Regions from separate parts of the Pseudoduganella lutea genome, predicted to be linked through region 3. Evidence: riboswitches for the same ligand, from Rfam matches in the RefSeq annotation. Region 3 holds a riboswitch; each other region holds the start of a gene.

Region 1 (7,143 bases), 1.4 Mb from region 3:
CCTGGCGCAGTGCCAGCAGGTCGTCGTACAGCGGCGTGCTGGCCAGCGGCGGCGTCAGGTGATCGACGATCACGGCCAGCCCGCGCCGCTTGGCCTGCGTGCCTTCGCCGACGCCGTCCACGATGTACGGATAGATGCCCGGCAGGTCGCCGGCAATCAGGCTGGGATAATCGTCGCTTGCCAGGCCGACCGCTTTGCCCGGCAGGAATTCATAGGTGGAGTGGCGCCCCACGTGCACCAGCGCGTCGGCCTTGAAGCGGTCGCGCACCCAGTGGTAGAAGCCCAGGTACTGGTGCGGCGGCGTGATGCTGGTGTTCGCGTGCAGCAGTTCCTCGTCCACTTCCCAGCCGCGCGGCGGTTGCGGGCCGATGAAGACGTTGCCGAACACGAGTCCCGGCACCAGCATTTTCCCCGAGTCGACCATGATCCTGCCTGGCGCGTTGCCCCACCCTTTCAGGCCTTCGATGCCGTAGCCGGCGAGCTTGCTCGCAAGCGGCGCCAACGCCTTGCAGCGGCGCGGCGCGCGCACGTCCAGGCAGGCGCGGTAGCCGTCGCCCAGCGCCGCCAGGTCGCTTATCGCCGCTTCCCGCTGCGGGTGGTCGGCCCCCTCGACGAGGTGCTGCAGCTCCTTGACGATCACGTCCACCTGCTTGCGGCCCAGCACCCACTCGCCGGCTTTCTCGGCCTCCAGCACGTCCGCATGCAGGCGCCCCAGCAGGCCGCTCGTCATCTCGTTCTGCACGCGCGGCGACAGCGTGGCGAACCACTTGCCGTAGTCGGCCGCGCTCACGGTATTGACGGTGCCGGCCAGTTCGCGCAGGGCGGCCCGGTCTTCCGGCAGGTTGACCCCATGCGCCATGATCCGGTCCAGCAGCGCTTCCGGCGATGCGGGCAGTTCGCCCACGGTATAGCCGGCATCCTTGAGCGCATGGAGCATGTCGAACAGCGAGGCCGGCACGTCCAGGTTGTCGGCACCGATGTTCTGGCGACCCGGCGGGTGGTTGTAGTAGATCAGCGCCACGCGCTTGTCGCGGTTGGGCTTGTCGCGCAGCGCCAGCCAGCGCACGACGCGGGCCGCCAGCCGTTCCGCTTCCGCGTCGAGCATGACCGGCGGCCGGTTCTCGATGCCGGTCGCCTTGTCCCGCTGCGCATTGCCCAGCGCGGCCACCACGATCGGCTGGCCGATGCCCTGCAGTTCCGGCAACGCCACGCGGTATTGCACGGAGTCCGGCGGCAGGCCGTCCGGCGACAGGCGCCATTGCAGCGCCGTGCGGTCGGACAGCCGTATGCCCTTGAACACGGGAATATCGAGGCATTTCAGCGCCTCGGCGACGGCTTCGCGCCCTTCCGCCGCGCCCACCACGAAATCCTGGAGCACCACGAGCGCCGCCGGCCGCGCCGGGGCGAGCAGTTCAGGCAGCCGCTCCAGCGCCTCGCGCGACGCGCCGCCCCACCGCGTGAGGACCTGCACGCAGGGCTGGCCAGCCGCTTCGATGCGCGCACACACGGCGGCCGGCACGGCGCCATCCATGTTCGACAGGTCCAGCACCACCACGGCGGCCTGCGCCTTCAACCCCAACTGAGCGCCATTGCCCCACGCGGCGGCGTCAAGCAGTTCGCGCCGCCCCACGCGCACGCGCAGCGTCGGTTCCGGTTGCGGGGCGGCCAGCGGCCTGGCGGGATGGAGGCGGTGCGCAAACAGCGCCGCGGTATTGTCGACGCCGCCGGCCTGCCATACGCGGCGCGCGGCCAGCCAGCCCGGCGCCGCCGGATGCGCCTGCGCGGCCTGCAATGCCGCCGCCGGCGGCGTCTCGGTGGACAGGTCACGCAGCGTTTCGGCGGGAAAATCGCGCATGGCGCCCTGCGCATCGCGGCTCATCAGGCTGAGGCCCGCATCGCCATTGAACGCCAGCACGACCGTGCGTGGCTTCGCATGGCGTGCCAGTGCCGCCTTCAGCCGCGCGGCCGGGTCGCCGAACAGCGAAACGGCCAGGATCGTGTCGGCCCCGCCGACGAGCCGTGCCACATCGCGCTCATCCAGCGCCATCCATTGCGCCGGCGTGCGCAGCACGATGCGGTCCTTCGGGTGCAGGGCCAGGTGGCGGTGCGCCGCCTCGATCGCCACCGGGGCGGCACGCTCCGTGACGATGGCGAACAGCGTGGCGGCATGGCCGCGCACGCAGGCGAGGATGCACAGCAGCGCAAGCAGCGCGCGCAAGAATGGAGAAATGCTCAAAAGTAGGAACCGGCCGTGAAACGCAACAGGCCAGGCCACACCCCGGGCCCGGCACATCATTGCAAACGGCCGGTCTTCTGGCTTGCCATCGTTCTTGCCGGCTCATGCCTTCCCGTGCGCGGCACAGTGGCGGTGGAACCGGTTCGTCTGGCTTACAGCAGCGGGGGCTGCGCCGGACTGGCGGGGGATGGAGATCCCCCGCGTCACCGGCTTCCCGTTTCACCCTCGCGCCGGCAGGCGGGAGGGCACCGTTTACTCGAGACGGGATTCTACCTGCAAGCAAGCCGCGCTGTCACCGCCCCATTTAGTCGGCGCCCTCCACGCGCAGGCGACGCAGCCCCACCAGCCCCGCGCCCAGCACGACGCCTGCCAGTACGAACACAGCGAACACGTCGCCCCATGGCACCAGCGGATCGGCCGCGCGCGGCGCGAACGCCGGCCGCTTGCCGAAATCCTCCGTCCCGAACGGCCGCTCATTGAACAGGTACGGGTAGTAGAACGCGCGGATACGGCGATGGAAGGCCGCGATCTCGTCTTGGTAGGCCAGCTGCGCCGGCAGGTCGGTATCGGCGAGGCGGTGCAGCACGGCCTGCGCTCCCACGCCCGGCAGCAGCCAGCCGAGCCGCCCGGTCCATGCCTGGCGCGCCAGCAAGCCTTCGCGGTAGTCGCGCACCTGCCCCGCCACGCTTTCGTCACCCACCTGGTGGAACGCGAAATACCATTTCCAGTGGAAGCCCGGCGGCACGTGCGCCTTGTCGCGCCATTCGGGGTGGCTGGCGACGAACTTGCGCATCGTTTCATCGCGCGGCACTTCCCACGCGCCATGCACGGTCTGCCGCTGGGCCAGCATCAGGTCCACGCCCTGGTGCACCGGGATCGCGCGCACCAACGCCACGTTGGCCAGGGCCGGCAGCACGAGCGTCAGCACGGCCCAGGTGCCCATCAGCGTGGTGGCATTGGTGACCGAACGCCAGCCGCGCGCGGACACGACCATCGACAGCCCCGTCCAGAAAGCCAGGTAGGCCGCGATCAGGATGAGGACAACGGCAAGCACGATGACGAGTGCCACGACGCCGGTGCCGGACAACACCGCGCCGGCGCAGGCGGGAACGGCCAGGCAGGCGAACAGCAATGCATAGCGCAGCGCCACGCGCCGGCGCCACAGGCGCGCCGCATCGGGCATCGCCAGCAGCAGCCGCAGCCGGCCTGCCTGCCGCTCGCCGGACACGAGGTCGTGCAGCAGCGCGATCGCGATCAGCGGCGCCAGGTAGATCAGCACGAACGCGAAATCGAAACGGCCCGGCAGCGCGATTTCCGGGTTGAACGTCTCGCCCTCGTAGAGCTGCGCCTGCAGCCCCAGCGCGCGGATACGCAGCACGTAAGGCGCCACGTCGCGCAGGCCGAGCGCCAGGAAGGCGGCATCCGATGGCGCATCCCACGTGTTGTAGAACGTGTAGTAGGCCGGATTGCCGGCATCCTTGCTGGCCGGGTAGCGGGCCGCCAGCGCGGCCACGTCCTGTTCGTGCAGCGGCGCCAGGCGCGCGATGGTCTGCCGCTGGCGTTCCACTTCCTGCATGCCCGACCAGACGGCCAGCGTGGACAACAGCAACAGCAGCAGCAAGGCTGCGATGGACAGCCGCGAGCGCACGATCAGGCGCAGTTCGAAGGTGAGCCGGCTCATCGCACCGCCCTCCCCAGCCGGCCGGCCAGCAGCCAGGCCAGCGCGCCCAATGCCGTCAGCCACAGCGCCAGCGTGGCGCCGGCCGGCGCGGCGCGGCGCAGCGTGTCGGCCAGCGGCGCCGGTTCGTAGCGGAACGCCGGGAACCCCTGCCAGTGCTCGCGCGACACGCGGTTTTCCTTGCTCCGGTCGATGTCGTCGGCATAAGCGAGCTTCTCCGCCTGGAGACGGTTCAGTCCCTGGATCAGCGCATAGCGATAGCGCTCGCCCTGCTCCAGGAAGCTGCGGTAGCTGGCCAGGTCTGTGCCGGCCGCCGTCATCGACAGGCGCCGCAATGCCAGCGCCGGGCTGGCCCAGCCGAAGGCGTCGATGATCTCGGCCTGGCGCTCCTGCCGGTCGAACGCGGCGGCCGCGTAGCGGTTGAACAGGTCGCTGGACTTGCGCTCGCCCTCCATGCCCACGACGCCCTTGAAGTTCACGGGCAGGTCTTCCACCCGAGCCACGCCATATTGCTTGAGCAGCCTGTCGCGGAACGCGGCGAATTTCGGATCGTTCGGATCGTGCGAATCGCCCAGTGCCAGGTACTCGCGCTGCACGTGGATCGCGTCCTCGAAACGGGTCGGCAACGCCACCGCGGTATTGGCCATGTCCGGCACCCAGCGCGGCAGCAGGATGACGATCACGGCCCACGCGGCCAGCAGCACCAGCAGTGCATCGCGGCCGCGCGCCACGCACATCGACACGAGCACCACGCCCAGCACCCACAGCAGCAGCCAGGCGGCATAGCCGGCGGCCAGCACGGTGGCCAGTGGCCAAGGCGCATGGCCGGCGGCGGCGAACCAGGCCAGCGCGGCCAGTGCCGGCAGCAGCGCCAGGCCGGCGAAGCCGGCCAGCGCCAGCAGCTTGCCCAGCACCACCTCGCGGCTGCGCACCCCCTGCGCCAGCAGCACGCGCAAGGTACCCGATTCGCGCTCGCGCGCCACGGCGGCGTGGCCGAAGAACACCAGCAGCAGCGGTGCCAGCACCTGCAGCACGAAGGCAGGCGTCAGCTGGCCGAAGCGCAACAGCAGCGAGGTTTGCCGCACGTCGCCGAAGTTGGCGCTGTTCTGCCGGTGCCCCTCCAGGAACAGCGTGTTGCCGGTGAAGCCGTCGATGCCGGGATCGAACGCGGCCAGCGGATTCAGGGGGCGGAACAGGAAATGCCCGTAATGGACCATGCGGTGCGGATGGCGATCCGGCTGCGCTTCGAATTCATGGTTGGCCTGCACCTGGTAGCGGGTCCGCTCGGCGTCGGCATTGCGCTGGTGCTCGTGGGCGGTCATCGCCGCCACCAGCATCAGCACCGTCAGCAGCAGCAGGCCTGCCACGGCCGCGCGGTCGCGGAACAGCGCCCGCCATTCCTCGCGCGCGATGCGGGTGATGCACGAGAATGCACTTCGGGCGGCGCTCATGCCGCCAGGGCGCCGTAGCGGCGGTGCAGCGAACGCACATCGAAGCGGTCGGCGCCGGTGGCCGCGACTTCCTCGAGCAGGCGGCCGGCATCGAGGAAGCCGATGCGGTCGGCCACGTCGGCGGCGCTGAGCAGGTCGTGCGTCACCATCAATACCGCCACGCCCTGGGCGCGCAGCACGCCGAGCAGGCGGTTGAATTCCGTGGTGGCCTGCGGATCGAGGCCGGACGTGGGCTCGTCGAGCAGCAGCGCCGGTACCTTGCGGGCCAGCGCCAGCGCGATCGCCACCTTTTGCCGCATGCCCTTGGAAAAGCCCGACACGCGCCGGTCGAACGCGGCGGCGGCGAGGCCGGCGGCCGCCAGCGCATTATCGATGGCCGCGATGGCCGCGTCGGCAGCGCCATCGCCGCGCTGCCCCGCCAGGTCGAGCAGGTACGCCACGTTTTCACGCGCGGTGAGGTGTTCGTACAGCGCCACGTTCTCGGGAATGTAGGCGAGGTGGCGCCGCGCCTCGTCCGGCTGTGTCGCGGGATCGATGCCGTTCACGCGCACCGTTCCCGCGGCCGGCGTGACGAAGCCGAGGAAGAGGCTCAGCGTGGTGGTCTTGCCCGCGCCGTTCGCGCCCAGCAGCGCGTAGATCTCGCCCGGGCGTATGTGCAGGTCGAGCTGGCGCAGGATGGTCTTGCCGCCATAGCCGGCGACGACCGCCGTGGCTTCGAGTACGTGGTCCGGCAGGGCCGTGCCGTGCGTGATGTTCAAGCGATTCTCCTTCGATTGGAAAGGCATGGCCAGGGCGACACTGCCGCCCGGCACCGACACAAATGATAATGCATTATCATTCGCATTTGCAATGCGCCAGAAGACGGAGTGGATTTGCATCGGCGCAACAAGTTCCGGCCGGGAAAAGCGAAGCCCACGGTCCAGGACAACGAATTGTTTCTCTCCGGCACTTACTAAGGTATAGTCACTCTGCAATGGACAACCCGTTCCCGGATGCCGGCGAACCGCCATCCGATTCCAACACTGCTCCAACGCCACCCAGACGATGACCGCCCCCACCTCCGATCTGATGTACCGCCTGCTGGTCGAACGCACTGTCGATTACGCGATCTACATGCTCACGCCGGAAGGCATCGTATCGAACTGGAATGCCGGCGCTGAACGTGCCAAGGGATACAAGGCCGAGGAAATCGTCGGCCGGAGTTTTGCCGTGTTCTACAGCGAGGAAGACCGCGCGGCGGGCCTGCCGCAAAAGGCCCTGGCCACGGCGCGCGCCGAATCGCGCTTCGAGGCGGAAGGATGGCGCCTGCGCAAGGATGGCACGCGGTTCTGGACCAGCGTGGTGATCGATGCGATCCATGACGACGCCGGCCAGCTCGTGGGCTTCGCCAAGATCACGCGCGACATCACCGCGCAGCACGAGCAGCAGCTGAAGCTGGTGGAAGCCAAGGAACTGGCCGAGCAGTACAGCGGGCAGATGGCCGGGCTGTCGAACTTCCTCGATTCCGTGATCTCCAACATTCCCGGCAGCGTGCTGGCGCTGGACGTTCGACCGGGTGCGCAGCTGGGTGAGATCCTGCTGGCCAACGGCCAGGCGCGCCGCCTGTTCGCGTTTGACGGCGCCGACATCAAGGGCAGGCGCGTGCGCGACAGCCTCGATGGCGACGTGGCGCAATACATCGAACGCCTGGCGGCGGCCTCCCCCGGCGGCGATGCGTCGGACGACAGCATGGTGCAAACGCCGCTCGGCCCGCGCACGCTGCGCAGCCGCACGGTGGT
Region 2 (7,143 bases), 3.7 Mb from region 3:
AAGGAAGACGACATCGAGAAAAGCGTGCGCTATGGCTTGCAAACCCAGATCAAGTTCGGCGTGGGCAGCAGTGAAGTCATCAAGATCATGTTGCGCGCCATCGTCAAGCGCAAATGGCCCGCCGAGAATTTCCAGCTGTGCGCGGACAATATCTCGGTCGACCGCCTGCAGACGCAGGGCCACATGGACTGGGTGATCTCGCTGTGCGCGGAGATGGGGATCGATCCCATCCAGGCGATCAAGATGGCCACGCTCTACACCGCGCGCGCCTTCCGGATGGACAACAAGTTCGGTTCGCTGACGCCGGGCCGCTTCGCCGATATCGTGCTGACGGACAGCCTGGCGAAGATCAATCCCCGCTATGTCTTCAAGGATGGCGAACTCGTAGCCAGGGACCGCAAGCTGCTGCGGCAGGCCGATGTCGATTATTCCGGCATGGTCAAGACACCGGTGCCGGGCCTGCACGACCTGGCGCCGGAGCACCTGGATATCGTGCCCCTGGAAATTTCTGCGGATGGCCGGCAGGCCAAGGTCTACCTGTTCGACGTGTATGGCCGCGGCCACCTGAAGTTCTACGACGAAGTCTGGGTGCCGCTGCGGGATGGGAAGGTCGTGCCGGAGGTCGATGGCGTGCCGCTCAACCGCATCTCGGTCGTGCAGCGCTATGCCAAGGGCACGCGCCATGTGGTCAACGGCCTGTTCAAGGGTGTCGCCATCGAGCGCGGCGCCGTGGCCACGTTCTGGCCGGCGCCGAAGGCGTATTTCGTCGCCGTGGGACAGGACAGCGCGGAGATGTGCCATTGCCTGCGGCAGGTCGACGCCCAGGTGGGCGGCTGCATCGTGACCGATCGCCGGGAGGTAAAGGCGGCACTGCCGCTGGACATCTACGGCGTGATCGCCAACATGCCGCTCGCCGAGCTGGTGGCCAAGACCCGCGCGATCGATGCAGCGCTGGCGGACATGGGCAACCGCAATGAAGGAGAACCCGTCGTCAACAAGCTCCTGACCCTGTTCATTTCCCTGGACCGCTTCGGTTTCATGGTGTGATGCCGCCAGGCTGACGGAAAGACCGGCCGGCGCCGAAGTGCCGGCCGCACGACAACCACGAGGAGATCGAATTGGCACACCACCCGAAGGAAGCGGACATCGTCGATACCGGCAGCCTGCCACGGCGCTGGACCATCTATATCCTGGGCATCTACATCCTGACGCTCGGCGTCAGCCTGGCCATCCGCGCAGGCATCGGCATCTCGCCGCAAAGCAGCCTGACCCGCACCATGACCCTGGTGCACCCGCCGCTCAGCCAGGGAACCTACAACTTCATCCTCGAGCTGTTCATGCTGCTGCTGACGTATCTCGCCCTGCCGAAGGACTTCGGGCTGAAGAGCTTTGCCTCGCTGGTCCCGGCCTTCGTACTGGCCGCCTTCCTGGACCTGAACCTGCTTGTCACCAAGGGCCTGGTGCTGCACGACTATTCCGTGAAACTGTGCCTGCTGGCCTTTGCCGATGCCCTGATCGCCCTTGGCCTGTTCCTGATGATACGGGCCAACCTCGTGCTCATGCCGATCGACATGTTCGTCGACACCCTGTGCCGGCGACTGGGCTACAAGTGGGGCAACATCAAGTCCACGTTCGACTGCACGCTGCTGCTGATTTCCGCGTCCATCGGCTACCTGTTCCTGGGCGAGCCCAAGTTCATCCGCGAAGGCACCATCCTGAATGCCATCCTGATCGGCCAGTACATCAAGCTGTACTTCTTCCTGTTCAGGCGGTTCCGGCCGGCCAGGGTGGCGCGGCAGGAGGTGCCATCATGAACCGGCTCCTCGCTGGCGCCCTGGCGATCGCCCTGTCCACCGGCGCGGGGGCGCAGGAAATACGGCTTTCGGGATTGCTCGACGCCTGGATCGGCATGGCGCAGCCGCCGGGCAGCAAGCGTGTCGCCGCCGTGAATGCCGGCGGCATGAGCACCTCGTGGTGGGGCATCGACGGCACGGAAGATCTCGGCGACGGGCTCAGGGTGGAGTTCAAGCTTGCCGGCTATCTGCGCAACGACACCGGTGCCCCCGGCCGCTTCAACGGCAACGAAACGCTGTTCAGCCGCAATGCCTACGTCGGCATATCGGGCAAGTTCGGCACGCTGCGCATCGGGCGCGACGGCGCACCGAACTTCCTGCCGGCGGCGCTGTTCAATGCGTTCGGCGATTCGTTCACGTTTTCGCCAATCGTCGCGCACGCCAACGTGCCGCTGTATAACGGCACCGGATGGGAGTCGGTGAATGCGGGCGATACCGGCTGGAGCAACCAGGTCCGCTATACCTCGCCGAACCTGGGTGGGCTGACGGCCAAGCTGCATTACCAGTTCGGTGAAATTGCGGGTGCCCGCGGCCGGCACAACGCGGGGGCCAGCTTCCTGTATTTCAAGGGGCGCCACGGCGTGGGCGGCTTCCTGCAGCGGGTGCACGTGGACAACCCGCTGCCGGGCACGCCCGGCAATGTCAAGGCGGGCTACGGCCGGCAGGATGCCTGGATGGTGAGCGGAAAGACCGGTGTCGGTCCCGTGACGCTCTACGCGAACTACGAGCACGCGCGCAACAGCGCGCATGCGGGTGCGGCGGACGGCGCCACCTCGAACGGCACCAGCACGACCTGGAGCGCCAGCGCCGACGTGGCCTTTGGTGCGGGCAAGCTGCTTGCCGCGTTTGCCGACACCACGTGGCAACGCGGCCCGCAGGACGGCAGGCAGCGCGGCACGCTGTCACTGGGCTACGACCACTCTCTGTCGAAACGCAGCGACGTGTACGTTGTCGGCATGCGCGACCGGATCAGGGGCTACCGCCGTGGCGACACGCTGGCGCTGGGGTTGCGGACGCGGTTCTGACGCTACTGCGACTTGGTTTGTCGTATGTGATGCGTCAGTAGCCGCTGCGGTCTGGTGTCAGACACCGGTTTTCGCGAGATTCTTCCGGGATTCTGCGCGGAAAACCGGTGTCCGACACCTGAAGGTGTCCGACACCAGTGGCTCGAGCGCAGCCTGCAAGATCCGGGGTGTCAGAACCGGTGCGTCAGCGATACCCGGAACGAACGCGACTCGACCGGGTGGAAATGCACGTCTTCCACTGCCTCCGCTTCGCCGGCAAGCCGCGATTCGTAGAAATAATCGATCGCCGACGCGCGCCGGTTGGCCAGGTTGAACGCTTCCAGTTCCACGTGGGTGGCCTTGCCGATGCGGTAGCCGATGCGGCCGTTCAGCGTTGTCGTGGCCTTTGAGCGCACGCTGTTGTCCTCGACCAGCGGGCGCGGGCCGAACCAGCGCAGGCGCAGCGCGCCGGACCAGGGCCCGGTCGGCGTGACCGTCGCGGCGAACTGCGCGACCCCTTCGACCGCGCCCGGGATACGGTCGCCCGCCGGGTCCGCGTTGCGGAAGCGCGCCCGCGCGTAGGCGAGATCCGCATCCAGCGACAGCCACTTTACCGGCTTGTAGTAGTTGGAAAACTCGATGCCGTGGCGGCGGCTCGGCCGCCCCGCCTCGGTGGTGCCGGCGTCGCCGACGAACAGCAGCTCCGAATCCATGTCGAGGCGGTACAGCGACAGCGACGACTGGAGCCCCGGCACCCACTCGCTGCGCACGCCCAGGTCCAATCCGCGCGTGCGGGCCAGCGGCGTGACCCTGTCGGCCGGTTCGCCGGTCTTCGGATCGACCGCGATCACGGTGCCACGCGCGTCGTTGCTGTGGAAGCCCGTACCGGCGTTGACATAGAACTCGGTGCGCGCCCAGGGCCCGAAGACCAGGCTGACGCTGGGCGAGAGGATGCCGTCGCTGGCGGTGCCGGCATTGGCGGCGTTGTCGCCGTGGACGTCGAAGCGGTAGCGGTCCGCCCGCAGACCCGCCACCGTGCGGAACGTGGCGTTCCAGCGGGTCTGGTTTTCAACGAACAGGGCGCCGCTGGTCTCGACGATGTGGTCTTCGCGCGTGGTGCCGGTCACCTGGCGCGCCCGCGTGCGATACAGGCCGTTGTGGATGTTGTCGTTCTGCGCGGTGATGCCCACGGTGGTCGTCGATGCGACGTCGGCCCGGTGATGGTGCCAGGAATAGCTGGCGTCGAAGCCGGATGTCACGCGGCGGTCCGGCTGGGCGAACTGGTCGCCGTTGACGGGATCGTCGAGGAAATAGGTGAAGTTCGAGAACAGTGCCAACCGGTTCGCGATCACATAGGCCGATACCCTGGCACTGTTGTCGTCGTCGCTGCGCTGCCACTTGCCCGACAGGCTGTAGCGGTGCGCACTGCCGCCGTCGGTGGGGTCGATCGCATCGAAGCGGCCCAGCGTGCCGGCATCGACGGCCCGCTGCGGGATCTGGTCGGTGGCGTGCCACTTGGCGCGGTAGGCCATGGCGGTGATGGAGTAGCCGTTGTTCTCGAAACCTTCGCTGTAGCGCAGCACGCCGTTGACCTTGCGGTAGTTGTCGCCGCGGGTGAACGGACCATCGTTGTGCATCGCCTCCAGGCCGACCAGTACGGTGCCGTTGCCGAGTTCCGGCGACGCGGCAATCAGCGCGCGGCCGTAGCCGTTCTGGCCGGCCGTGATGTTGGCAATGCCGGACGTGAGCCGGTTGACGTAAGTGAGCTCGGTGGCGCCCGCGGAAGCGAAGTCGCCCGCCGTCGCCGAGTACGGGCCTTTCCGGTAGTCGAGCCGGCCGGCCAGTTCGGGGATCACGAAATTCAGGTCGGTCCAGCCCTGCCCGTGCGCATGGCTGCGCTGGTTGACGGGCATGCCGTCGACGGCCGTGCGCAGGTCGGTACCGTGGTCGAGATTGAAGCCGCGCAGGTAGAACTGGTTGGCCTTGCCCTCCCCGCTGTGCTGGCTCACCACCAGGCCCGGCGTGGCTTCCAGCAGTTCGCCGGGCCGGTACGTGGTGCGGGCTTGCAGCTGGCTCTGGGTGACCGTGCCGGCGGCGGCGGAGTCGGCCTCGCCAAGCTGGCTGATACGGGAACCTTCGACCAGCACGCGCTGGAATGGCGGATCGTCCGCATGGGCGGCAAACGACATGACGGCAAGGGCGGCAGGCAGGAGCCTGGTGTGAAGCGGATGAATTTTCATGAACTGGGTCGGCAAGCATATGCCGTGCAGGTGCGCCGCACGCGGCATCAGCCACGCGATGGCTTGCCAGCACGGGAAAACAAACGATCGACGGCAAGGCCACACCCCGTGCCCTGCCTTCTTTTCGTGACCGGCCGGTCTTCTGGCTTGCCGTCGTCCTCCCCGGCCCTGCCTTCCCGCGCTGTGTGAGCAGCGCAGTGGCGTCGGGGCGGGTCGTCAGGCTTACAGCAGCGGGGGCTGCGCCGGACTGGCGGGATGGCGATCCCGCGCGTCACCGGCTTCCCGTTTCACCCCGCCACCGGTCGATGGCGGGACACCGTTCACTCGGGGGCGGATTCTACAGGCAAGGATGGGTGCTTGTCAGCGCCTTCCGGAAGCGCTGTTCGCGCAAGTCACTGGAACGCGAGGCTGGGCGCCCCGCTGCGCTGGAGGCTGTTCAGAACGTGTAGTTCACGGCAGTGGCGTAACGGCGCCCGTCCACATAGCCGTTCGAGCTGTTGGCGACTTCCTTGTCGGCCACGTTGTAGATGCCGAACTTCAGCGTCAGGTTCCGCTTCAGGCGGTGCACGATCCCCATGTCGACGAGGGTATAACTTTGTGACGTGGCCGCGCCCGTTGCCAGGTCGGTGCTGATGAACTTGCCGGTATAAGCCGCCTGGCCCCACAGGCTCGTGCCACGCGAAGGGTCGTAGTTCAGGCCCAGGTTCGCGGCATGCTTCGGCTGGTCGCTCAACGGGCTGCCCTTGCTGGCCCCCGTCAGCTGCTCGGAATCGGTCAGCGTGTAGTTCGCACGTGCCGACAGGTTGTTCGTGAACCGGTAGTCCAGCGCGAGCTCCGTTCCGTGGATACGCGCCTTGTCCACGTTGATCGTCTGCTTGTAGCCGTATTGATGTGCGGGATATTCCAGCCCGCCATGGAAGCACGGCACGTTCGGCCGGCACAGGAAGTCCGCCGAGCGCGTGATCTTGTCGTCGAAATCGGTGCGGTATACCACGGCGCTGGCCTTGAGTCCCAGGTCGGTGCGTTCGTAGTCCACGCCGAATTCATAGCTGACGCTTGTTTCCGGCTTCAGGTCCGGGTTGCCGATGCTCACGCCACCGCGGGAGGTGGCGGAGAAATCGGGCGCCGCGTTGCGCAGCGACGGGGCCTTGTAACCCGTGATGGCGCCGCCCTTGACGGTCAGCGCGTCGCTGGCGCGGTAGACCAGGTAGGCCTTCGGGCTCCAGTGGCCGGCATATTGCTCGTTGTAGTCGTAGCGGGCGCTCGTGGTCAGCGCCAGGCCGTCGCGCAGCCGCCACTCGTCTTCCGCGAACGCGGAAAGCTGGTAGCGCTCCATGGTGACGAATGCGTCCGTGTCGGCGTTATGGACGTTCACGGCACTCGTGGCACCGTCCTCCAGCTTCTCCTTCTTGTAGGTGAAGCCGGCCGTCAGCGTGTGCGCATCGCCGGCCTGCCAGGTGCCCTGGCTGTTCAAGGTCAGCGTGTCGAAGTCGATGCCGCGCGCCACGCCGCTGGGCGCGCTGGTGCGGGTGGTCGGATTGCTGGCGGCGTCGTAGTTCAGGTAGGTGCTTGCACTGACCTTGCCGTAGCGGCCATCGTGCGCGAGGAACAGGTTGTCCTTCGTCGATCCCTGGTAGCTGGCGGCCGCCGTGGCGGCCAGCGAGCGGCCCGGGTTTCGCCAGCGGTCGGTGTCGGTGCGGCTGCCGCCGGCCGTGAGCGTGTTGCGGCCGTCGGCCTTCCACGTGACCTTGGCGCCGATGTTGCGCTGCTTATAGTCCGCGTCGCCCGTGGTGGCGTCGCCGAACTGGATGACGCCTCCCTCGTTGGTCCCGCGAAAACCGCCCGACAGCTGGATACCCAGCACGTCGTCGACAAGCGGCCCGTTCACGATGAAGCTCGTGTTGTAGGCCTCGCCGTTGACGTCGTTGCCGCCGTCGGGATGCACGTATTCGGCCGTGACGGCGCCCTTCCACGTGTTCGAGACCTTCTTCGTGATGATGTTGATCACGCCGCCCATCGCGTCGGAGCCGTACAGGCCCGACGCCG
Region 3 (7,143 bases):
CTGATGCACAAGCTGGCCGGCATCCCGGCCGTGGCGTGCGTGGGCGCCGGCACCGGGCTGACACCGGAAGGCGTGCTGCACAAGGCGCGCGTCATCGAGGCGGCCGCCGCACGCCATGCCGGCGTGACGGCGCCGCTGGACGTGCTGGCCACGTTCGGCGGCTTCGAGATCGCCATGATGGCTGGCGCCATGCTGCGCGCGGCCGAGCGCCGCATGGTGCTGCTGATCGACGGCTTCATCGTCACCAGCGCCCTGCTCGTGGCCGCGCGGCTGCGGCCGCCGATCCTCGACTACTGCGTGTTCGCGCACTGCTCCAACGAGAATGGCCACCGGCAATTGCTCGAAACGCTCGGCGGCAAGCCGCTGCTGCAGCTGGACCTGCGCCTGGGCGAAGGCACCGGCAGCGCGCTCGCCCTGCCGCTGCTGCACGCGGCGGTGAATTTCCTGAACCGCATGGCCACGTTCGCATCGGCCCAGGTCAGCGGAAAGCGCTGAACATGCTGCAGGTGCGGCTGTTCTTCATCGCGCTGCAATTCTTCACGCGCCTGCCGATTCCCCGCTGGGTAGGGTTCGAGCCGCACTGGCTGCACCACGCCTCGCGCTACTTCCCGCTGGTGGGCCTCGTCGTCGGCGTCATCGTGGCGGCCGTTTACTGGGCCGCCGCGCAAGTGCTGCCGCCGGCGATCGCCGTGCTGCTGTCCACCGCAGCCGGCATCTACCTCACCGGCGCCTTCCATGAAGACGGTTTCGCCGATACCTGCGACGGCATGGGGGGCGGCCTGACGCGCGAACGGGCGCTGGAAATCATGAAGGATTCGCGGATCGGCGCCTATGGCGCGATCGGTATCCTCCTCCTGCTGGCCATCAAATGCGCCGCGCTGGCACACCTTTCACCGCTCGCGACGGTCGCTGCTTTATGTGTAGCGCATCCGCTGTCCCGGCTGATGGCGGCAAGCCTGATCTGGCGCATGGACTATGCCCGCGCCGAGGGCAAGGCCAAGCCGATGGCGCAACAAATGACCGGCACCGAGTTCGCCATCGCCACGCTGTGCTGCGTGCCGGCCGTGGCAGCAGCCGGGGGCCTGGGCTGGCTCGACTGGCGCGGCATCGTCCTCGGCATCGTGGCGATGGTGTTCGTCACGTTGTGGTTTGCTCGCAAGCTGCGCCAACGGCTTGGCGGCTACACGGGCGATTGCCTCGGTGCGGTCCAGCAGATGGCCGAAGCGGCTTTCTACCTGTGCGTGCTGGCGCGATGGAACTGATTCTCGTCAGACATCCGCGCCCGGTCGTGGCGGAAGGCATCTGCTACGGCAGCAGCGACCTGCCGGCCGATCCGGACGAGCTGGCCCGCGTGCATGCATCGCTCCGTGCCGGCGGCCTGCCGGGCGATGTCCCCGTTTTTTCCAGCCCCCTGCGGCGCTGTGCCGACCTCGCCCGGCTGCTGTCGCCCAGCGTCACTTTTGATGCCCGCCTGGCCGAGATGGATTTCGGCAGCTGGGAAGGGCGCAGCTGGAACGATATCCCGCGCGCCGATGTCGACGCCTGGGCGGCCGACCTGCTCCACTACCGGCCCGGCGGCGGCGAGACCGTGTTCGAGGTGGCCCTGCGCGTTGCGGCCGCGCTCGACGCGATACGGGCGCACGGCGCCGAGCGTGCCATCGTCATCTGCCATGCCGGCACCATGCGCCTGTTTGCCGCGCTGGCCGACGGCACGCCAGCCGGGCAGGCCGCGCTCGCCGCCGCCTCGAAGGCGCACCGCATCGGCTACGGCGAAACCCACCGCCTGGGTCTTTACTGAATCTTTTCATGATACCGGCCCCTCCGCGATACCTTATAATTGCGCGGTTTTGGTGCCCGCGTTCGAGTCCTCGAGCGCAGTTAAACGGGAAATACGAAGCCTGACCATGGTCGGCCAACGTATGCTGCCCCCGCAACGGTAAGCAGGCAGCCGCGCGCGAAGTTCGCCGCGGCAGCCGTCCGCGACAACCACTGTGCAAACGCATGGGAAGGTCGGACGGTGATGCCCGCCAGCCCGGATACCGGCCAAACCAGGTGGAGCCACGCACAGCGTGCGGCTCTGTTCAATCCGGCCTGCGGGGACGTTGGCCGGTTGCTACTTTACAAAGATTTGCCATGACCTCTTCCGTAGCATCCCAGGCGGCGCTCGCGTCGCTGGCGCTCGCCATTGCCGCGCCGGCCGCCCACGCCCAGGCCACCGCCATCGATTCGATCATCGTCACCGCTACCCGCACCCCGCAGCTGGCCAGCGAAGTGATCAGCGATACCGTCACGATCACGGCCGAGCAGATCGCCAACTCCGGCGCCGGCTCCATCACCGAACTGCTGCAGCGCCAGCGCGGCCTCGAAGTTACCCGCAACGGCGGCCCCGGCGCCGCGTCGAACGTGTTCATTCGCGGCGCGAACGGCAACCAGAGCGTGGTGCTGGTGGACGGCATCCGCATCGCCTCCGCCTCGACCGGCTCGGCCAGCTGGAACGGTATTCCATTGTCGGCCATCGACCGTATCGAGATCGTGTACGGCCCGCTGTCCACGCTGTACGGCGCCGATGCGATCGGCGGCGTGATCCAGCTGTTCACGAAAAAAGGCGAAGGCGCGCCATCCATCAGTGCTTCGGTCGGCGGCGGCAGCGATAAAATGTTCGCAGCCGATGCCTCCGTTTCCGGCGGCACGAACCAGTTGAGCTACGCGTTCTCCGTCTCGAAGGAGCGTTCGGACGGCTTCTCGGCCACGCGCCGGCCCAGTTCCAGCTTCGATCCCGACGACGATGGCTACGATCGCAAGAGCGCGGCCGGCCAGGTGGCCTACAAGCTGGCCCCCGGCCACGAACTGGGCGCCATGTTCCTGTACACCGATACCGAATCGGACTACGACGACGCGAACTTCGATGCCTACAGCACGCAAAAGGTGAGCAATGTGGGCATCTACGCCCGCAACCAGTTCCTGCCCTTCTGGACGATGCTGGTGCAGGCTTCGCAGTCGCGCGACAAGTCCGGTTCATTCTATGACGTGGGTCCGTTCGGTTCCAGCCAGATCGACACCACGACCAGCACGTTCACGGTGCAGAACGATTTCCGCATCGGCAGCGACAACCTGCAAGTGCTGTACGAACACCGCAAGGAAGAACTCGACGGCTCGACCGCCGCCCTGAACCGCGCGCGCCACACCAACGCGTTTGCCGCCAACTACAGCCTGAAGCGTGGCGCGCACCTGGCCAACGTGGGCGTGCGTCACGATAACAACTCGGAATACGGCTCGAAGACCACTGGCTCGATCGGCTACGGCTACCGCTTCACCAGTGCGCTGCGCGCCGAAGCCAGCTTCGCTACTAGCTTCCGCGCACCGTCGTTCAACGAACTGTACTACCCGAGCTACGGCAACGAGGACAACAAGCCGGAAGAAGGCCGCAACGCCGAAGCGGGCCTGCGCTACGACGACGGCACCACGAAACTGGGTGCCGTGTACTACCGCAACAAGCTGGACAACCTGCTGCTGAACACCAACCCCTGCCCTTACGCCGGCTACCCATACGGCTGCGCCTACAACATCAACGAGGCGCTGCTGGAAGGCGTGTCGCTGTCGGCCGAGCGCCAGATGGGCAACCTGCTGCTGATCGCCAATGCCGACTTCCAGGACCCGAAGGACGAGACCACCGGCAAGCGCCTGCAGCGCCGCGCCAAGCGCCACGCCAACTTCGTGGCCGAATACGACCTGGGCGCCGTGCGCGGGGGCGTGGAGCTGCAACTGTCGTCGAGCCGTTTCGACGACGCGGCCAACCGCAACCGCCTGCCCGGCTACGCGGTAGTAAACCTGTATGGCACGTACCGCTTCAACCAGGACTGGTCGGCGCTGGTGCGCTGGAACAACGTGGGCGACAAGAACTACGAGCTGGCCCGCTATTACCAGACCGGCGGCTCGAACGTGTTCGCCGCGCTGCGCTACGGCTTCAAGTAATTCCCGTATCAAACCAGTAGTGCTAAGCTGCCGGGCGCGTCGATGCGCCCGGCGCTTCATCCACAGGCAGAACATGCATCCACTTTCCGCCCACCTGCGTTACCGCACCGGCGTGGTCACCGCCGGCCTGCTGCTGGCGTCGATCACCAGCCTGCTGTTCGCGGGCGTCACGGGCTCCGTTGCCATCCCGCTCGCCGACCTGCCCGGCGCGCTGCAAGAATTACTCAACGGCCGCGCCGAGACGCTGGCCGCCACCCTGCTCGACCTGCGCGCGAGCCGCGCGCTGACCGCCTTCGTAACCGGCGCCACGCTGTCGCTGGCCGGCGTCATGATGCAGACCCTGCTCCGCAATCCGCTCGCGGACCCCTATGTGCTCGGCATCTCCGCCGGTTCGGCCGTCGGCGCCCTGTTGGCGCTGATGCTGATGTGCGCCGCATGGATGGTCGACGCGGCCGCCTTCATCGGTGCGGTAGCCATCTCCATGCTGCTGTATGTGCTGGCACGCCGCGACATGCGCGGCGGCAGCGCCGCCGAGGGCGGCACCGCATTGCTGCTGCTGACCGGTACCATCCTGTCCGCCGGTTGCGCGGCGCTGATCATGCTGATGCTGTCGATCGCCCCGGAAAGCCGGCTGCGCAGCATGGTGTTCTGGATGATCGGCGACCTGTCCGGCGCGCCGCTGCGCTGGCTGCCGTGGATCGTGCTGGCCGCCGGCCTGGCATTCGCGCTGCGCACGGCCCGCTCGATGAACGTGCTGGCCCTGCATGCCGAAGCGGCCAGCACGCTGGGCATCCGCGTGGGCGTATTGCGCAAGGGCCTGTTCTTCTGTTCCGGCCTGCTGACGGCCAGCGCGGTCACCACCGCGGGCAGCATCGGCTTTGTCGGGCTGATCGTGCCGCACGCCTGCCGCTTTGCATTCGGGCCGGACCACCGCGTGCTGATCCCGGCCGCCACGCTGGCCGGCGGTGCCTACCTCGTGCTGGCCGATACGCTGGCACGCACCGTCATCGCGCCGCAGCAGTTGCCGGTGGGCGTGGTGACGGCGTTGATCGGCACGCCCGTCTTCCTGTATCAACTGCACCGGCTGCGCAAATGATGATCGCCACAGACAATCTCCGCCTGGCCATCGGCTCGCGCGTGCTGGCCGAAAAGCTCGACTGGCAAGTCGCCGACGGCGAATGCTGGAGCGTGATCGGCCGCAATGGCGCCGGCAAAAGCACCCTGATGCGCACGCTCGCCGGCCTGCGCGAGCCCGATGGCGGCCGCGTGCTGTTGCGCGGCCGCGCGCTCGGCGACTGGCCGCTCGAAGCGCTGGCACGCGAGCGCGCCTTTCTTGCGCAATCGCGCAGCGACGCGTTTGCCTACTCGGTTCTGGAAACCGTGCTGTCCGCCCGCCACCCCTACCACGGCAAGCGTTACTGGGAAGACAGCGACGACCACACCATCGCGATGCGCATGCTGGCCGCGATGGAGGTCGAGGACCTGGCGGCGCGCGACGTGCGCACGCTGTCCGGCGGCGAGCGCCAGCGCGTGGCCATCGCCGCGCTGCTGGCGCAAGACACGCCGCTGCTGCTGCTCGACGAACCGGCCAACGCTCTGGACCTGGCCCACCAGGTGAGCGTGATGGGTTTGCTGGCGAAACTGTGCCGCGAACAGCGCAAGACCATCGTCATGATCGGTCACGACCTGAACCTGGCGCACGGTATTTCCACGCATGCCCTGCTGCTCATGGGCGACGGCCGCTGGCTAGCCGGCCCGCGCGACGACGTGATGCGCGCCGACATCCTTTCCGACTATCTGCACCACCCGATCGAAACGGTGCGCCACGGCGCCCGCACGATCTTCATACCTACAGAGGCCACCGCATGACCACTCCCGACGACACCGCGGCATTGAACGAGCGCCACCGCGCACGGATGGAACGCAAGAAGGCGATCATCGACGCGAAGATCGCCGCTGCCGACAAGCAGATCGGCATCATCATCGTCAATACCGGCAACGGCAAGGGCAAGAGCTCGAGCGGCTTCGGCATGGCGGTGCGCGCGCTGGGCCATGGTATGAAGGTGGGCATCGTGCAGTTCATCAAGGGTGCGATGGCCACGGGCGAGGAACGTTTCCTGCGCCGCTTCCCCGACGAAGTGAGCTTCCACGCGATGGGCGAAGGCTATACGTGGGAAACGCAGGACCGCGAACGCGACATCGCCAAGGCACGCGAAGCGTGGGAACAGGCCAAGCTGTTCCTGGCCGATCCGGCCATCGGCATGGTGGTGCTCGATGAACTGAATATCGCGCTGAAATACCGCTACCTGGACGTGGACACGGTCATTGCCGACCTGCTGGAACGCCCGGCCATGCAGCACGTGGTCATCACGGGCCGTGGCGCGCCGCCGGAGCTGATCGAGATCGCCGATACCGTCACTGAAATGAACGTGGTCAAGCACGCGTTCAAGGCCGGCATCGGCGCGCAGGCCGGAACGGAGTGGTGATGGGCACCCGCGCGGTATTGATCGCCGCCGTGGCTTCCGGCCAGGGCAAGACCACCGTCACGGCGGCACTGGCGCGCAAGCTGGTGCGCGCCGGCCGCCGCGTGCGCGTGTTCAAATGCGGGCCCGATTTCATCGACCCGATGCTGCTTGGCCGCGCCAGCGGCGCGCCCGTGGAATCGCTGGACCTGTGGATGGTGGGCCGCGAACGCTGCCAGCGGCTGCTGGCCCAAGCGGCGCGGGAAGTGGACGATATCCTGATCGAAGGCGTGATGGGCCTGTATGACGGCACCCCCTCCGCCGCCGACCTGGCTCGCGAATTCGGCGTGCCCGTGCTGGCCGTGATCGACGCCGGCGCCATGGCGCAAACGGCGGGCGCGCTGGTGCACGGCCTGCGCGACTACGGCCCGGTCACGATGGCGGGCGTGATCGCCAACCGTGTCGGCAGCGCCGGCCATGCAGCCATGGTCAAGGCGTCGCTGCGCGACATCCCGCTGTTCGCCACCTTGCCGAAGCAGGCCCGCTCGCTGCCGGAACGGCACCTGGGCCTGGTGCTGCCGGATGAAGTCGACGAAGTCGATGCGATCCTCGACGAACTGGCCGACCAGCTCTTGTTCGACGCAGCCGCGTGGGACGCCTTGCCGCTCGTGGAATTTTCCGCGCCCGCGCCGGAGGAAGCCGTTGCGCC
Region 4 (7,143 bases), 1.3 Mb from region 3:
TGGCCGGTCTCGCCATCGACACGGGCCTGGCCTACCTGGTCAAGGCACGCCTGAACGCGGCCGTCGACTCGGCCGCGCTGGCCGGGGCGCGCGCCGTCACGGCCGGGAACACGCAGTCGGAACAGACGGCCAGCGCGCAGGCGGCGGCGAAGCAGTTCTTTGAAGCGAACATTCCCGCGTCATATCTGATGTCCAGGCCGAAGCTGCTGAGCACCTCGGTCGTGTTCAACGCGGGCGAGGTGACGATCGACGTGAAGGCCGATGCGCCGATGCCCGTGTCGATCATGCAGCTGATGGGTTTCAAATCGTTGACACCCGTCGCCTCTGCGCAGACCGTGCGCCGGGACCTGGACATGGCGTTCGTGATCGATACGTCCAGATCACTGATCGATGTAGGTCCAACGGTCAGGACATCGGCCAAGAGCTTCCTGAACAAGTTCAATGTCACGCAGGACCGGGTCGGGCTGGTGCATTTTTCTTCCGGTGCCGTGATGGATTATCCGATCTTCAAGTCGGCCCGTGGCTTCCAGCGCGACGCGATGCTGTCGACCATTTCGGGCTTTGTTTTCGACGGCGGCACTTCGTCGTTCGAAGGGATGCGACGCGCGCGCGATGACCTGAACGCGATCCCGCCCCTTAACCGATCCAGCCTGCGCGTGATCGTGTTCTTCTCGGACGGCGCACCCACGTCGTTCGGCGTCAACCTGCCTTTCGGCACCTGCAACAGGCCGGGTGTCGTCGACTCGGTCGGGGTGGGGCTCTTGCGGCTGGACGCCCAGTACGAATATGTCAGCAATGCCTGCACGCTGAGCAGCCAGGCATGGAACACGCTCAAGAAGCTGCCGAAGTACTACAACGCCGTCGATACGGCTTCCACGGAGTGGAAAGTCCAGACCCTGTCGCCGCGCCCGGTAGTGGAGGATATCGGCGATGCAACGAAGTTCAAGCAGAACGTCGGCAACGCCGCGCGCAACCTGGCCGAAGCTGTCGCGGCCAAGGCACGGGATGACAACATCTTCGTGTTCACACTGGGCATGGGCGAAGGACTGAAGGACAAGAACGCCGATGGCGAAACGGGCGAAGCCGTGCTGAAATGCATGGCCAACGTGGCCGATGGCCCATCGCGCTGCTACAACGCCAACAAGAACGTCGGCATGTACTGCTACGCGGCCACGGAGGCCGACCTGACACCATGCTTCTCCAAGCTGGCGTCGGCCATCCTGCGCATTTCCAAATAACGCGCGGCGACCGCCCCCCGTGCCCGCCGCCTTCGCACCACGCGAGCGGCGGTACCAAAATGCTATGCCATCGCAATGCATTTCGGTTACTATGCGCGCTTGGGTGCGCTCTTCCCGTTCGGGGAGGGCGTTAAACGGGAAACCGGTGAAGCCGCCACGCGCGGCCATTCCGGTGCAGCCCCCGCTGCTGTAAGCCTGACGGATTCCGCCTATTAGCCACTGCGATTAATCGCGGGAAGGCGCGGATGAAGGATGACGGCGAGCCAGAATACCGGCCCAAGCAAGTCAGCACCATTCCCCGGGGTGACGGGAAGCCGCTGTCGAAGCGGCGCCGTGCCTGGCCCCGTCTCGACCGTCTTTTCATCTCCCGCTGGTGCTCTTATGGACCATTCGACGGGAGGTTTCGAATGCATATCATGGAAGGGTTCCTGCCGCCTGCGCATGCGCTGGGCTGGTCGGCCGTCTCCGCCTGTTTCCTGGCCGTGGGCCTGCGCGCGATGGCGCGCGACCTGCGCCTGCACCCGGAACGGCGCATGCTGTTCGGCGTCGCCGCCGCATTCGCGTTCCTGCTCTCCGCGCTGAAGCTGCCGTCGGTCACGGGCAGCTGTTCGCATCCCACCGGCGTGGGGCTCGGCGCACTGCTGTTCGGCCCCGCCGCGATGGTGCCCGTCGGCTTCGTGGTGCTGCTGTTCCAGGCGCTGCTGCTCGCCCATGGCGGCGTGACGACGCTGGGCGCCAACGTATTCTCGATGGCCGTGGTCGGCCCCTTCATTGCGTACGGCGTGTTCCGCGCCGCCGCCGCGCTGGGCATGTCGCGTTCCGTTGCCGTGTTCGCCGCCGCCTGTCTCGGCGACCTGGCCACGTATGGCACCACATCGCTGCAGCTGGCCTGGGCGTTTCCCGACCCGGTGGGCGGCATGGCCGCTTCGCTGGCCAGGTTCGCCGGCATCTTTGCATTGACCCAGGTACCCATCGCCATCAGCGAAGGACTGTTGACGGTGCTGGTGGTGAATGCCATCGCCCGCTTCCATGGCCCTGAGCAGCGCAATGCCCCCGTGTTCGCGCACTGTGCCAGGGAGCGCACATGAGATGGCAAATGAGGCCGCGCACGTGGCTGGCATGGACGGCGATCGTGCTGCTGTCGGTACTGCCTTTGTGGCTTGCCGGCGAGGCGGCGTTCGGCGGGGCGGACGAGCTGGCGCGCCAGGCCATCGGCACGATCGCGCCAGGATATCAACCGTGGTTCGCGCCCGTGTTCGAGCCGGCCAGCGGCGAGATCGCCTCGCTGCTGTTCGCCTTGCAGGCGGCGCTGGGCGCGGGCGTGATCGGCTACTGGCTCGGCCTGTCGGTAGGACGCGAGCGTGCCCGCGCCGCCGGCGGTGAATCCGATGGTGATCGCCGATGCTGATCGAAACGACCGCCTATGCGAACCGCTGGCGCGGCGTGGCGCCGTCGGCCAAGGCGCTGTTCGCGCTGGCCGGCATCGCCGCCGCATGGATCGCGCAGCGGCCCGGCACGCTGGCATTGCTGGCGCTGCTGCTGGCCCTTGCCGCGCTGGTTGGCGCGCGCGTGCCGCTGCGCGCATGGCTGGCGGCGGCGCTGGCGCCCCTCGGTTTCCTGTTGCTGGCGTGCGCCACCATGCCGATCGGACCCGACGCGCATGGCGACTGGCACTGGCATGCCGCGATGGTGCCGGTGGCGGCGCAGGCGGGGTGTCGCGCGCTGGCCGTGCTGGCCGCGCTGCTGGGTTTTACGTTGACCACGCCGCTGCCCGACCTGCTGTCGCTGCTGCGCCGCCTGCGCACGCCGGAAACGCTGCTCGACCTGATGGCGCTGTGCTACCGCATGCTGTTCGTGCTGCGCCGCGCCTGGGACGACGGGGTCGATGCGCAGCGCGCGCGCCTGGGCTATCGCGGCTGGCGCCATGGCTTTCGATCATCCGGGCTGCTGGCCGGCCACGTCGCCCAGCAGGTATGGCTGCGCGCGGCGGCGTTGCAGACGGCCGCGGACGCGCGCTCGTATGCCGGCACGCTGCGCTTCCTACCGGCCGCGTTTCCACGGGCGCGGCGCCAGAATACGCTCGCCCTGCTGGCCGGTGCGCTGCTCGTCGCGCTGGCGCTGGGAGACCGCTGGTGATGGCGCATCCCGTGCTTGAACTGGTCGACGTCGATCACGTCTACCCCGATGGCGGCACCGGCCTGCGCGGCTGCACGCTGGCGCTCGGCCGCGGCCGGCGCCATGCGCTGCTGGGTGCGAACGGCGCCGGCAAATCCACCGTGCTGCGCCACCTGAACGGCTTGCTGCGGCCGGGCGCCGGGCAGTTGCGCAGCGACGGCCAGCCCGTCGATGGCAGCCGCGCCGCGCTGGCAGCCTTGCGGCGCCGCGTGGGCCTCGTCTTCCAGGACCCGGAACGCCAGCTGTTCGCCGCGCACGTGGGCGAGGACGTGTCGTTCGGCCCGCTGAACCTGGGCCTCGATGCCGCCACGGTGGCGGCCCGCGTCGATGCCGCGCTCGATGCCGTGGGCCTGCACGGCTATGCGGGCCGCGCCGTGCACCACCTGAGCTTTGGCCAGAAAAAGCGCGTGTGCATCGCCGGCGTGCTGGCGATGGAACCGGAAGTGCTGCTGCTCGACGAGCCGATGGCCGGGCTCGATGCGCCGATGCAGGTCGACCTGGCGGCGCTGCTGGACCGCCTCGCCGCGCGCGGCGTGACGGTGCTGCTCACGACCCACGACGTCGACTTTGCTTTCGGGTGGGCCGACGACATCCACCTGCTGGCCGCCGGCCGCTGCATCGCCTCCGCGCCGGCCGAGCGGCTGGCGGCGCGCGCGGACCTGCTGCATACCGCCGGTCACCGCGTGCCGCTGGCCATCGCCTTGCATGCGCAACTGGCCGCGCGCGGCGTGTTGCCAGCCATCCCGGCGCCACGCAGCGTGCCGGCCTTGCTGGAGGCGCTGCAGGCGGATCTGGCCACATCTTCCGCCATATCGAACATCCTGGAGAGCACCGAATGACTGTTGAAAACCCCGGCAAGGTATGGTTCGTCGGCGCCGGTCCCGGCGACCCGGAACTCGTCACCGTCAAGGGCCGCCGGCTTCTGGGCGAGGCGGGCGCCGTGCTGTTTGCCGGTTCGCTGGTCGACCGCGCCGTCACGCTGTACGCACCGCCTGGCTGCACGATCCGCGATTCGAAGGACATGACACTGGAAGAAATGACCGCCTGGCTCATTGAACAGGCGGCCCGGCACCGCACAGTGGTGCGCCTGCAGACGGGCGACCCGGGCCTGTACGGCGCGCTGATTGAGCTGGCCCGCCCGCTGGGCGCGGCGGGCATCGAATGGGCCGTGGTGCCGGGCGTGTCGTCGGCGATGGCGTCGATGGCGGCGGCCGGCGAATCGCTGACCTTGCCCGAGGTTACGCAGACCGTGATCCTCACGCGCGTGGAAGGGCGCACGCCGATGCCGGAAGGCGAAGACCTGGCCAGCCTGGCCGCGCACCGCACCACGCTGTGCATCTTCCTGTCGATCACGCTGCTGCACAAGGTGGAAGCAGCGCTGCGCGCAGCCGGCTGGCCGGAAGATGCGCCGATGCTGGTGGTGCACAAGGCCAGCTGGCCGGGCGAGGAAAAGATCCTGCGCGGCACGCTGGCCGACATCAAGGCACGCTGCCGCGAAGCGGGCGTAGCCAGCCAGGCGATGATCGTGGCCAGCCCCACGCTCGGGGCGCTGCACTGGGAAACGCTGGCCCGCTCGAAACTTTACGACCCCACTTTTACCCATCGTTATAGAAAGGCAAGCGCATGAACGGACCAGTCATGATGCGGCCGGCGCCAGCGCCGGCGACTGACATCATTCTCATCGTCGGCCACGGTTCGCGCGAGGATTCGGGCAACCGCGAGATCCGCGAATTCACGGAACAGTGGCGCGCACGCCGCCCTGGCTGGCGCATCGAACTGTGTTTCATCGAGTTCGCGCCGCCGGAACTGAACGCCGCGCTGCTGGCCGCGGCCCGCGCCGCCAGCCGTGTGCTGGTGGTGCCGCTGATCCTGAACGCCGCCGGCCACGTGAAAATGGAAATTCCCGAGGCGATCGAAGCCGCGCGGGCCGCCTGCCCGCCGGCCGCCGGCCACCAGGTCGACATTCTGCTCGCGCCGCACCTGGGCGCCAGCGATCCGGTGCTGGCGGTGTTGCGCCGCCGCCTGCGCGGCGCGATGGCCACGCTCGACATGCCCGACCCCACCACGACCGGCGTGGTGCTGCTGGGTCGAGGCTCTTCGGACCGCGGCGCCAACGGCGACATGGCGAAGATGGCGCGCTGGCTGCTGGAGGAGGGCGACCATGAGCTGGTCGACCTGGCATTCACCGGCATCACGTGGCCCCGGCTGGAAAAGGTGGTGCAGCGCCAGGTGCTGCTGGGCATGCGCCAGGTCGTCGTGCTGCCGTATTACCTGTACACAGGCACGCTGATCCAGCGCATCCACAGGCAGGTCGAGCATCTGCGGGCGCAGTACCCGCAGGTGCGCTTCGCGTGCACCGAACACTTCGGCTTCGAGGCGGAAATTTTCGGGCTGATGGACGAGCGTGTGGAAAACCTGCGCGCGGGCGTGCCGGACAGCCGCCTCCCGTGCGACGGCTGCAGCTACCGCGAAATCGCCCATGAGCTGGGACACGGCCATTCGCATGCGCATACGCATGCGCACGCTCCCGCGGCTGCCGATCCGCACGCCCATGGGCATGACCACGGCCACGGACATACCCACGAGCATGGCCATTCGCACGAGCATGGTCATGACCATCACCACGACCATGAACATCGCCACGACCATGGCACGACCGGGGTGCCCGCATGAGCAGCGTGAACACGGTCACCGAGCAGCTCACCCGCGCCGGCCAGGCGATCGAGCATGACAGCTTCGCCATCATCGATGCCGAGACAGGCCCGCACGCCTACACGGCCGCGCAGTGGCCGATCGTGCGCCGCATGATCCATGCAAACGCCGACTTCGATTTCAACGGTCTCACGGAATTTCATCCTGAAGCCGTGGAGGCGGGCATTTGCGCCATGCTGGCCGGCGCCACGCCGGTGGTGGCCGACGTGGAAATGGTCTGCTCGGGCCTGTCGCGGCCGCGTCTGGCGCACTTCGGCATGGCCACGCACCAGTTCATCAGCGATGCCGACGTGATCGAACTGGCCAGGGCCGAAGACACCACGCGCGCCGTGCAGGCCATGCGCAAGGCCCATCGCCTGGGCTTGCTCGACGGCGCCATCGTCGGCATCGGCAACGCGCCCACGGCATTGATCGAACTGGTGCGGCTCATTCGCGAGGAAGGCGTCCGTCCGGCCCTGGTGGTGGGCATGCCGGTCGGCTTCGTGTCGGCCGCCGAATCAAAGGACCTGATGGCGGAGCAGGGCGACGTGCCGTGGATCGTGATCCGTGGCCGCAAGGGCGGCTCCACGCTCGTGGTGGCGGCGCTGCATGCGCTGCTGGCGCTGGCCGAGGAACGCCAGAAGCTCGGGAACCACCTGGAGGCGGCGCGCGCATGAAGGAAAAGTCGGCGACCGAACGCGGCACGCGCACCGGCTTCACCACCGGCGCCTGCTCCGCCGCGGCCGCGCGCGCGGCGATGCTGGGCCTGGCCACCGGCAGCGTGCCGGAGCAGGTCGAGGCGCTGCTGCCCAACGGCAGCCGGGTGACCTTCGCCGTGCATGACGGCCGCTGCGGCGAAGGCCGCGCCCATGCGATGGTGGTGAAATTCGCCGGCGACGACCCGGATTGCACCGATGGCGCACACATGACGGTCGACCTGCGCCTGCTGCCGGGCCAGGGCGGCACGGTGGCCTGGGTGGCCGGCGACGGTGTCGGCACGGTCACGATGAAGGGCCTGGGCCTGGAAGTAGGCGGGCCG

Evidence for each region. Region 3 has a riboswitch for cobalamin ahead of EWM63_RS09205 (TonB-dependent receptor domain-containing protein). Riboswitches for the same ligand answer to the same signal wherever they lie in the genome.
Region 1: it holds a riboswitch for cobalamin, as region 3 does, so the genes downstream of both, EWM63_RS03065 (cobaltochelatase subunit CobN) here and EWM63_RS09205 (TonB-dependent receptor domain-containing protein) in region 3, are expected to answer to the same signal.
Region 2: it holds a riboswitch for cobalamin, as region 3 does, so the genes downstream of both, EWM63_RS25180 (TonB-dependent receptor) here and EWM63_RS09205 (TonB-dependent receptor domain-containing protein) in region 3, are expected to answer to the same signal.
Region 4: it holds a riboswitch for cobalamin, as region 3 does, so the genes downstream of both, EWM63_RS03740 (energy-coupling factor ABC transporter permease) here and EWM63_RS09205 (TonB-dependent receptor domain-containing protein) in region 3, are expected to answer to the same signal.

The regions. Positions count from the first base shown of each region.
Region 1 is NZ_CP035913.1:738,382-745,524, forward strand. Features, by position in the region: gene EWM63_RS03065 (cobaltochelatase subunit CobN) at 1-2,218, opposite strand, end outside; cobalamin riboswitch at 2,287-2,504, opposite strand; gene EWM63_RS03070 (DUF3526 domain-containing protein) at 2,541-3,917, opposite strand; gene EWM63_RS03075 (ABC transporter permease) at 3,914-5,365, opposite strand; gene EWM63_RS03080 (ABC transporter ATP-binding protein) at 5,362-6,123, opposite strand; gene EWM63_RS03085 (sensor domain-containing protein) at 6,410-7,143, shown strand, end outside.
Region 2 is NZ_CP035913.1:5,944,220-5,951,362, reverse strand. Features, by position in the region: gene EWM63_RS25195 (adenine deaminase C-terminal domain-containing protein) at 1-1,047, shown strand, start outside; gene EWM63_RS25190 (YczE/YyaS/YitT family protein) at 1,119-1,814, shown strand; gene EWM63_RS25185 (porin) at 1,811-2,878, shown strand; gene EWM63_RS25180 (TonB-dependent receptor) at 3,049-5,097, opposite strand; cobalamin riboswitch at 5,213-5,433, opposite strand; gene EWM63_RS25175 (TonB-dependent receptor domain-containing protein) at 5,534-7,143, opposite strand, start outside.
Region 3 is NZ_CP035913.1:2,176,297-2,183,439, forward strand. Features, by position in the region: gene cobT (nicotinate-nucleotide--dimethylbenzimidazole phosphoribosyltransferase) at 1-495, shown strand, start outside; gene EWM63_RS09195 (adenosylcobinamide-GDP ribazoletransferase) at 498-1,262, shown strand; gene EWM63_RS09200 (histidine phosphatase family protein) at 1,253-1,798, shown strand; cobalamin riboswitch at 1,832-2,062, shown strand; gene EWM63_RS09205 (TonB-dependent receptor domain-containing protein) at 2,134-3,972, shown strand; gene EWM63_RS09210 (FecCD family ABC transporter permease) at 4,046-5,068, shown strand; gene EWM63_RS09215 (ABC transporter ATP-binding protein) at 5,068-5,841, shown strand; gene cobO (cob(I)yrinic acid a,c-diamide adenosyltransferase) at 5,838-6,458, shown strand; gene EWM63_RS09225 (cobyrinic acid a,c-diamide synthase CobB) at 6,458-7,143, shown strand, end outside.
Region 4 is NZ_CP035913.1:904,979-912,121, reverse strand. Features, by position in the region: gene EWM63_RS03745 (VWA domain-containing protein) at 1-1,238, shown strand, start outside; cobalamin riboswitch at 1,323-1,532, shown strand; gene EWM63_RS03740 (energy-coupling factor ABC transporter permease) at 1,646-2,326, shown strand; gene EWM63_RS03735 (energy-coupling factor ABC transporter substrate-binding protein) at 2,323-2,646, shown strand; gene EWM63_RS03730 (CbiQ family ECF transporter T component) at 2,640-3,374, shown strand; gene EWM63_RS03725 (energy-coupling factor ABC transporter ATP-binding protein) at 3,374-4,252, shown strand; gene cobM (precorrin-4 C(11)-methyltransferase) at 4,249-5,040, shown strand; gene EWM63_RS03715 (sirohydrochlorin chelatase) at 5,037-6,086, shown strand; gene EWM63_RS03710 (precorrin-8X methylmutase) at 6,083-6,781, shown strand; gene EWM63_RS03705 (cobalt-precorrin-5B (C(1))-methyltransferase) at 6,778-7,143, shown strand, end outside.